Regions from separate parts of the Saccharopolyspora gloriosae genome, predicted to be linked through region 2. Evidence: riboswitches for the same ligand, from Rfam matches in the RefSeq annotation. Region 2 holds a riboswitch; the other holds the start of a gene.

Region 1 (4,206 bases), 2.2 Mb from region 2:
GTGCACTCCTGCCGAGACCTGCAGGATCGTGGCGCCCTCCGGTGTCCACTGCTGTTCCAGCACGTTCTTGAGCTGCGCGCCGGTGAGCGTGATCGTCTGCATGATGTTGCCGAACGGCTGCACCGCGAACGCCTCGCCGTAGGTGACCACGCCGTCGCCCTCGCCCGCCGGGGAGGAGGCGTGCGGCAGGTCGGCGCGGACGCCGCCGGGGTTGGTGAGGGCCAGCTGCGCGCCACTCGCTGCGGTCGACTCCAGCTGGGCGTCCGCGATCACGCTGCCGAGCGCGGATTCCCCGGACGGCGCGGCGGCTTTGAGCAGGTCACCGGTGATCGTCCCGACGGCGCGGTTCGCGATCGGCGCGGCCTTCTCCCGCGCTTCCTCCACCAGCGCGACGGTCTCCGCGTCGGGTGCGATGTCGCGGGTGACGATCTCGTTGCGCGCCGAGCTCCGCTCCCGCACCACGTCGCGGGTGGCGCGGTCGATGCTCAGGTCGAGCACCGAGAGCAACCGGCCGAACGAGGCTCCTTGCACGACGGGGCGCGGCGCCCCGGCCGGGTCGGTGGCGGTGCAGTTGTACTGCTGGTGGCTGTGCGCGCTGAACACGGCGTCGACCTTCGGCGAGGCTTCGGTGGCGATGCGCGTCGCCGGGCCGCCCGGTTCGAGCTCGCAGGAGTCCGGTCCGCCGCCGGTGGCCTCGTCGCCCTGGTGCAGCAGCACGACCTGCGCCTTGATGCCGAAGCGGTCGAGCGCGTCGGCGGTGCGGTCGATGGCGGCGACCTCCTCGCCGAACCGCAGTCCTTCGACGGCCTCCGGGCTCACCACGCTCGGCAGGTCCTCCAAGGTGGCCCCGATGACGCCGATCGGCACGCCGCCGGAGACCTGCACGGTGAACGGCAGCAGCGCCGGGGAACCGTCCTCGAAGGACACGTTCGCGCCGAGGTACGGGAAGTGCGCGCCCTCGAAGGAATCCCGGAACCGGCAGCCGTCCTCCGGGTGGCAGCCACCGCTCTGCAACCGCTGCAGTTCCGCGTAGCCCTCGTCGAACTCGTGGTTGCCGACGACGTGCGCGCGCACGTCCTGCGAGTTGAGGAATTCGACGGTGGGTTCGTCGTGGAACAGCGCGGAGTTCACCGGGGAGGCGCCGACGCTGTCGCCCGCCGAGAGCACCAGCGAGTTCGGCGCCTGCGCGCGCAGCCGGTCGAGGTGCGCGGCGAGGTAGGCCGCTCCCCCGGCTTCGACGACGGAGCCGTCGGGCAGCTCGACCTCGCCGGAGGAGCCGGTGGGCGGTTCGAGGTTGCCGTGCAGGTCGTTGAAGGTGATCAGCCGCACGTCGGTGGTGTCCGGTCGCGGCGGCGCCTGCCCGGCGGCGGCGCCGGGGACCATCGCGGCGGTGGCCAGGGCGGTGGCGACGACGGCGAGTCCGCGTCGCACGCGGGAGGCGCGCATGATCGGAGTTCCTTCCGGACCGGTGATCTCGGAACAGGAGTCTGCCCGAACGACGGCCGCGACCACCAGCGAATCCGCATCACACACCGCTTCGGACTTGGTCCCGCACGAACCTCGCGTTCCCCGTCCGGGTGATGCGTGCGACATCAACAAGTCTTCCGCCACGCCGACGATGATGGGGTCCGGATCAGCGCCGAACGCTAGATGTAGTGTGGCGCCCGCTGATGGTTCACCGGGATCGCCCGGTGTGACAACAGGGAACCCGGTGCGAGTCCGGGACTGCCCCGCAGCGGTGAACGGGAACGACCGCCGTCACCACCTCCAGAGGTGGTGCAGCACTGAGCGCGATGCTCGGGAAGCGACGGCCAGTAGGTCCGGCGTCGAGGACGCCGGGTGCCCGTGAGTCCGAAGACCTGCCATCGGTGCGCGCACGAGGGGTGCGCGCCGTCCGGGACCTCGCGGGAGGGTCGCGGGACGAGCGGTGCCGTGCGCGCCGCGGTCCTCGCACGCTCCGAGCCGTCCCGGGCAGGTGTCCGAGCTTGCGAGGGAGAGAGCCAGTGACCGAGTCCACGACCCGGCCGTCAGCAGCCACCGCGGTACCCGCGGGAGTGCGGGTGCTGCGGCGCGACGGGACCGTTTCCGGTTGGGACGAAACGAAGATCTCCGTGGCGCTGACCAAGGCGTTCCTGGCGGCCGAGGGGGATTCGGCCGCCTCGTCGTCGAGGCTGCACCAGGTCGTCGCGGAGTTGTCGGAGCAGGCCGCGCGCGGAGTGCTGCGCCACGCCGGCCCCGAGGGCCTGGTGCACATCGAGCAGATCCAGGACGCGGTGGAGCTCGCGCTGATGCGCGGCGGCCACCACGGCGTCGCCCGCGCCTACGTGCTCTACCGGGAGCAGCACGCCCAGGCCCGCGAGACCCCGGAGCAGGCCGCGGACACCGCGCCGGAGCTGGCGATGACGCGCCCGGACGGCATCCGCGTGCCGCTGGACTGGGCCCGGGTGTCGACCGTCGTCGAGCAGGCCTGCTCCGGGTTGTCCGATGTGGACGCGGATCGGGTGCTGCGGGAGGTCCGGCGCAACGTCTACGACGGCATCGGCTCCGCCGAGCTCGCCGAGTCGCTGACGATGGCCGCCCGCACCTTCGTCGAGGGCGAACCGAACTACTCGCTGGTCACGGCGCGGCTGCTGCTGGACAAGCTGCGCCGGGAGGCGTTGAGCTTCGTCGCGGACGAGCCCGCCGAGGCCGACCAGGTGCAGATGCGGGACCGCTACGCCGGTTACTTCGCCGACTACGTGCGCCGCGGCATCGAGCTGGAGCAGCTGGACCCGGAGCTGGCGCGGTTCGACCTGGCCCGGCTGGGCGCCGCGCTGGACGCGGACCGCGACATCGCGTTCGGCTTCCTCGGCCTGCAGACCCTCTACGACCGCTACCTGCTGCACGAGCAGGGCGTGCGGTTCGAGCTGCCGCAGGCGTTCCTGATGCGGGTCGCGATGGGCCTGTCGCTGCGCGAGGACGACCGCGAGGCGCGCGCCGTCGAGTTCTACGACCTGCTGTCGTCGTTCGACTTCATGTGCTCGACGCCGACCTTGTTCAACTCGGGCACGACGCGCCCGCAGCTGTCGTCCTGCTTCCTGACCACGGTGGACGACGACCTGCACGGGATCTTCCACGGCATCAGCAACAACGCGCTGCTGTCGAAGTACGCGGGCGGTCTCGGCAACGACTGGACCCCGGTCCGGGGCACCGGCGCGCACATCAAGGGCACCAACGGTTCCTCGCAGGGCGTGGTGCCGTTCCTGAAGATCGCCAACGACACGGCGGTCGCGGTGAACCAGGGCGGCAAGCGCAAGGGCGCGGTGTGCGCGTACCTGGAGACCTGGCACGTGGACATCGAGGAGTTCCTCGACCTGCGCAAGAACACCGGCGACGACCGGCGGCGCACCCACGACATGAACACGGCGAACTGGGTCCCGGACGAGTTCCTGCGCCGCGTGGAGGCCGACGAGCAGTGGACGTTGTTCTCCCCGGACGAGGTCCCCGACCTGCACGACCTCTACGGCACCGCGTTCGCCGAGCGCTACCGCGAGTACGAGGCCGCCGCCGAGCGCGGTGAGCTGGCGGTGTTCCGCCAGGTCCGCGCGGTGGACCTGTGGCGGCGGATGCTCACGATGCTGTTCGAGACCGGTCACCCGTGGATCACCTTCAAGGACCCGTGCAACCTGCGTTCGCCGCAGCAGCACACCGGCGTGGTGCACTCCTCGAACCTGTGCACCGAGATCACGCTGAACACCGGTGGCGACGAGGTCGCGGTGTGCAACCTCGGTTCGATCAACCTGGCCCGGCACGTCACGCCCGACGGCCTGGACGTGGAGCGCCTGCGCCGCACGACCCGCACGGCGGTGCGGATGCTGGACAACGTGATCGACGTGAACTTCTACACGATCCCGGAGGCGCGGACCTCGAACATGCGCCACCGCCCCGTGGGCCTGGGCCTGATGGGCTTCTCGGACGCGTTGTTCGCGCAGCGCATCCCGATGTCCTCGCAGGCCGCGGTGGAGTTCGCGGACCTGAGCATGGAGCACATCAGCTTCCACGCCATCGGCGCGTCCTCGGACCTGGCGGCCGAGCGCGGCCGGTACGAGTCCTTCGAGGGTTCGCTGTGGAGCCGGGGCGTGCTGCCGATCGATTCGCTGCGGCTGCTGGAGCAGGCCCGCGAAACCGGCGTCGACCTGGACCACTCGTCCACTTTGGACTGGGACG
Region 2 (4,206 bases):
CCGGAGCAGCGCGACCGGATCTCGCCGGTGCTGCCGGCGGATCTGGACGAGCACGACGCCGCCCGGCTCCGCCGCTGCTTGACCGTCCCCGACTTCACCGATCCGAGCTGTGCGGCGGGAATCGGCCGGGCCTGGCCGTCCCCGGCGCACTGGGGGAGCCTCGCGCCGATCACCGGTCCGGTCCGAGCCGGTGCGGAGCTCGCCGAGCTGTGGGACGCCGAGACCGCCGCGCTGCGCGCCTACCAGGGCGCGCGCGCCGAGCACGAGATCCACCACGCGTTCGGCTGGCCGGAGCTGCCGGAACCGCCGGAACCCGTCACGCCCGCGTCCGGCGCCTACCGGCGGCTGCTGGAGCAGGAGTCGACGGCGGGCCAGCGCATCGAATTGCTGCGCGCGGAGTCGGGCGCGGTACCGGGCGGGAACTGGGACCGGTCGGTCACGGCGTGGGACGAGGACGCCTACCTGCGGCGGAACCTGCGCCCGGCGCCGGGGCCGGTGCTGGACGTGGCCTGCGGCACCGGGCGCTGGACGCGGGTGCTGGCCGAGCAGGTCGGCCCGGACCGGGTGCTCGGCCTGGACTCGGCGGCGCCGTTGCTGGAGGTGGCGCGCGCGGCGGTCCCGGGCGTGCTGTTCACCGAGGGCGACGCGCGGGCGCTGCCGTTCCCGGACGCCTTCCTCGGCGCGGTGAACTGCTCCGACGCGCTGCACCTGCTGCCCGAGCCGCAGCGGGTGATCGCGGAAGTGGCGCGCTGCCTGCATCCGGCGGGCACCTTCACGGCGACCACCTACCGGCCGGGGACGCGCGCGTTCCAGCGCTACTTCCAGCGCTGCCACGAGCGGGTGTTCGGGCTGCGGTCGTTCGAACCGGAGACGATCGCCGAGGCGTTCGGGTCGGTCGGATTGGACGTGGTGGATTCCAGCGGGCCCGGCTCCTTCCTGTACCTCACCGCCCGCCGCCGGGCCGTCGGACGCGGCGGAATGGGGGCGGTGGCGGTCTGATCCGCGCTCCGGCGGAATTTCGCCCGGTTTTTTCCAGAATTGCCGGGAACCAATCCGGCCGACTATCCGACGGTCTCGGGCGCCTCGTTCCGCGGAGGCTCGGCCGAACGTCGCGCACGGCCCTTGCCGGAACACCGCGCGAGCATCCGCTCCGATGTTCCGGCAAGGGTCATCGACGTCATAGTTCTTTCGGCGGCGCCGGTTTTCCGGCGCTCATACCTGCGCGGACGCAGTTTCCGCGTGTCGTCGCTGCTGCGTTCCGACGTCCGGCGCACTTGACATTCCTCAGCGGGACTGCGAACTTTTCACCCGTTCAAGCGACGGTGTTCAGGAAGCCGGTGTGACTCCGGCGCGGTCCCGCCACTGTGAGTGGGGAGCCCGCCTCCACCCGTGCCACTGCCCGACAGGGTGGGAAGGCCGGAGGCCAGGGTTCTGATCCACGAGCCAGGACACTGGCATCGTCGTACCGATTCGTACGGGGTCGCGGAGCTCCGGAGGAGGTACGTGGTGCTGCGCATCGACGCATCGCGCCCGACGGGCGCAACTTTCCCCTCGGACCCTTGTGGTCTCCCCCGGGCGTAGCCCGCCTTCGATCGTCGCTGACCGGACCGGCTTCGGGAGACACGTGCGTCCTGTTCCTGCCACCACTGATCAGTCCTATTCGGACTCGTTGATCGAGTCCGCTCTGGCCGGCGCGTTCTGCGGCGCCGACGGGGGAACACCGCAGCAGACCACGGCCGCGGTGGCGTTCCTGACCGTGCAGGCCGCCCGGCACACCGGTCGCGGCACCGGCTACGTCAACACCGTGCTCAGCGTGCGGGTCGGCCCGGCCGTCGGTTCCTGCGCCGTGGAACCCGGCGCGCTCGACGAGGACGCGGTGCGCGACACCGTCGGGCGCAGCGTCGCCGAACTGCTGGCGCACCCGCTGCGCCCGGTCCGGGTGGCCGCGCTGGACGCCTACCTCGCCGCGACCACTCCGCACGGCGCGCACCCGCTGGCCCGCCAGGTACGGGTCCCGGCGGGGGATTCGCTGGCGAAGTCGATGGCGCGGGCCCGCGCGGTGGCCGCGATCACCCGGGCCCCCGAGGGCGGCCGGGTGGCGGTGATCGGCGTGGTGAACTCGCTGCTCGCCGCGTTGCGGGAGCGCGGGCTGACCTGCGTTCCGTGCGACCTCAAGGGTGGCCGGACCGAGTGGGACGAGCCGATCCTGACCGACCACGCGGCCGCGATCGAGGGCGCCGACGCGGTGCTGGCCTCGGGAATGGTGCTCGGCAACGGCACGTTCGACGAGATCGCCGCGGCCTGCGCGGCGCGCGACCTGCCGCTGACCCTGTTCGCCCAGACCGGGGCCGCGGTGCTGCGGGAACTGCTCGGCGGCCCGGTGCAGGCGCTATCGGCGGAGCCGTACCCGTTCTTCTGGCTCTCCGGCGAGGAGACCACGATCCACACCTACGAGGCGCCGCGATGACCGGTCGGGCACCGGCCCGGTCCGAGTCGCCGCTGGACCTGATAGGCAACACCCCGCTGCTGCGCGTCACCACCCCGATCGCCTTCGAGCACCCGGGTTTCTGGGCGAAGCTGGAGGGCGTGGCGCCGGGCGGGATGAAGGCCAGGGCGGCGCACGCGATGCTGGCGGGCGCGCGCGAGCGCGGCGAGCTGCGCCCCGGCGGCACGGTAGTCGAATCCACCAGCGGCACCTTGGGGATCGGCCTGGCGTGCGTCGGGGTGGCGTGGGGGCATCCGGTGGTCGTCGTCGCCGACGACGAGCTCGACGACATGACCCGCGCCCTGCTCACCGCCTACGGCGTGCGGGTGGAGCTGGTGCGGTCGCCGCACCCGGTGGGCGGTTGGCAGCGCGCCCGGCTGGAGCGGGTGCGGGAGCTGATGGCGACGCTGCCCGACCCGTACTGGCCGGACCAGTACAACAACCCGGACAACGTCACCGGGTACCACGGGCTGGGCCGCGAACTGCTCGACCAGCTCGACGACGTCGAGGTCGTGGTGTGCAGCGTCGGCACCGGCGGTCACAGCGCCGGGATCGCGCAGGTGCTGCGCGAGCACCGTCCGGAGGCCCGCCTGGTCGGGGTCGACGCGGCGGGCTCCACGGTGTTCGGCGATCCGGCGGTGAAGCGCCTGATGCGCGGTCTGGGCAGCAGCATCCACCCGGGCAACGTGGACTACGCGGCGTTCGACGAAGTGCACTGGGTCGGGGCGGCGGAGGCCGTCGCGGGCTGCCGGCGGCTGGCTGCGGGGTCGTTCGCCACCGGTGGGTGGAGCACCGGCGCGGTGGCGCTGGTCGCGTCCTGGTGCGCGCGCGAACTGGGCTCAGACCGAGTCGCCGCCGTGTTCCCCGACGGGCCGCACCGGTACTGGCGGACGATCTACGACGCGGACTTCCACGCCGCCCAGAACCTGCCCGATCCGGTCACCGAACCATCCGAAACGGACGGAATTCCGTCCGAAGTGGACAGCAAGACGAGTTGGAGGAGGTCGCGCAAGGTGGTCGATCCCTGCGCCCATCGCACCGCCGGTTCGGCGGGCTGCCCGGTCTGCGAGGTGCGGGAATGAACCGCGCCGCGTTCGCCAGGCTGTCCCCGGCCGCGAAGCTGCTGGTGATCAACCAGTTCGGCATCAACGTCGGCTTCTACATGCTGATGCCGTTCCTGGCCGCGTACATGAGCGGGAACCTCGGCTACGGCGCCGCCGTGGTCGGCCTGGTGCTCGGTGTCCGGAACCTGAGCCAGCAGGGCATGTTCCTGCTCGGCGGGACCGCCGCGGACCGGCTCGGCTGCCGCCCGATGATCATCGCGGGCTGCGCGTTGCGGGTGGTGTCGTTCGGCTTGTTCGCCGTGTTCACCTCGCTGCCGGGCCTGTTCGCCGCGGCGATCCTCACCGGGCTGGCCGGTGCGCTGTTCAACCCGGCGGTGCGCACCTACCTGATGCACGAGGCGGGGGAGCGGCGAGCCGAGGTGTTCGCCGTGTTCAACGTCTTCCAGCACGCGGGCACGCTGGTCGGGCCGCTGCTCGGCGCGGCCCTGCTGGCGGTGGACTTCCGCGTCATCGCGCTGGTGGCGTGCGTGGCGTTCGCGGTGCTCACCGCCGCGCAGCTGCTGGTGCTGCCGCACCGGGAGGTCGAGCCGCAGCAGCAGAGCGTGCTGGGCAGCTGGCGGGAAGTGGTGCTCAACCGCCGCTTCCTCGGCTTCACGC

The links. Region 2 has a riboswitch for cobalamin ahead of BJ969_RS11040 (Rossmann-like domain-containing protein). Riboswitches for the same ligand answer to the same signal wherever they lie in the genome.
Region 1: another riboswitch for cobalamin. It lies ahead of BJ969_RS20205 (ribonucleoside-diphosphate reductase subunit alpha); the one in region 2 lies ahead of BJ969_RS11040 (Rossmann-like domain-containing protein).

Annotation. Positions count from the first base shown of each region.
Region 1 is NZ_JACHIV010000001.1:4,662,026-4,666,231, forward strand. Features, by position in the region: gene BJ969_RS20200 (bifunctional metallophosphatase/5'-nucleotidase) at 1-1,446, opposite strand, end outside; cobalamin riboswitch at 1,655-1,881, shown strand; gene BJ969_RS20205 (ribonucleoside-diphosphate reductase subunit alpha) at 2,004-4,206, shown strand, end outside.
Region 2 is NZ_JACHIV010000001.1:2,492,105-2,496,310, forward strand. Features, by position in the region: gene BJ969_RS11035 (class I SAM-dependent methyltransferase) at 1-999, shown strand, start outside; cobalamin riboswitch at 1,306-1,474, shown strand; gene BJ969_RS11040 (Rossmann-like domain-containing protein) at 1,625-2,467, shown strand; gene BJ969_RS11045 (PLP-dependent cysteine synthase family protein) at 2,464-3,567, shown strand; gene BJ969_RS11050 (MFS transporter) at 3,564-4,206, shown strand, end outside.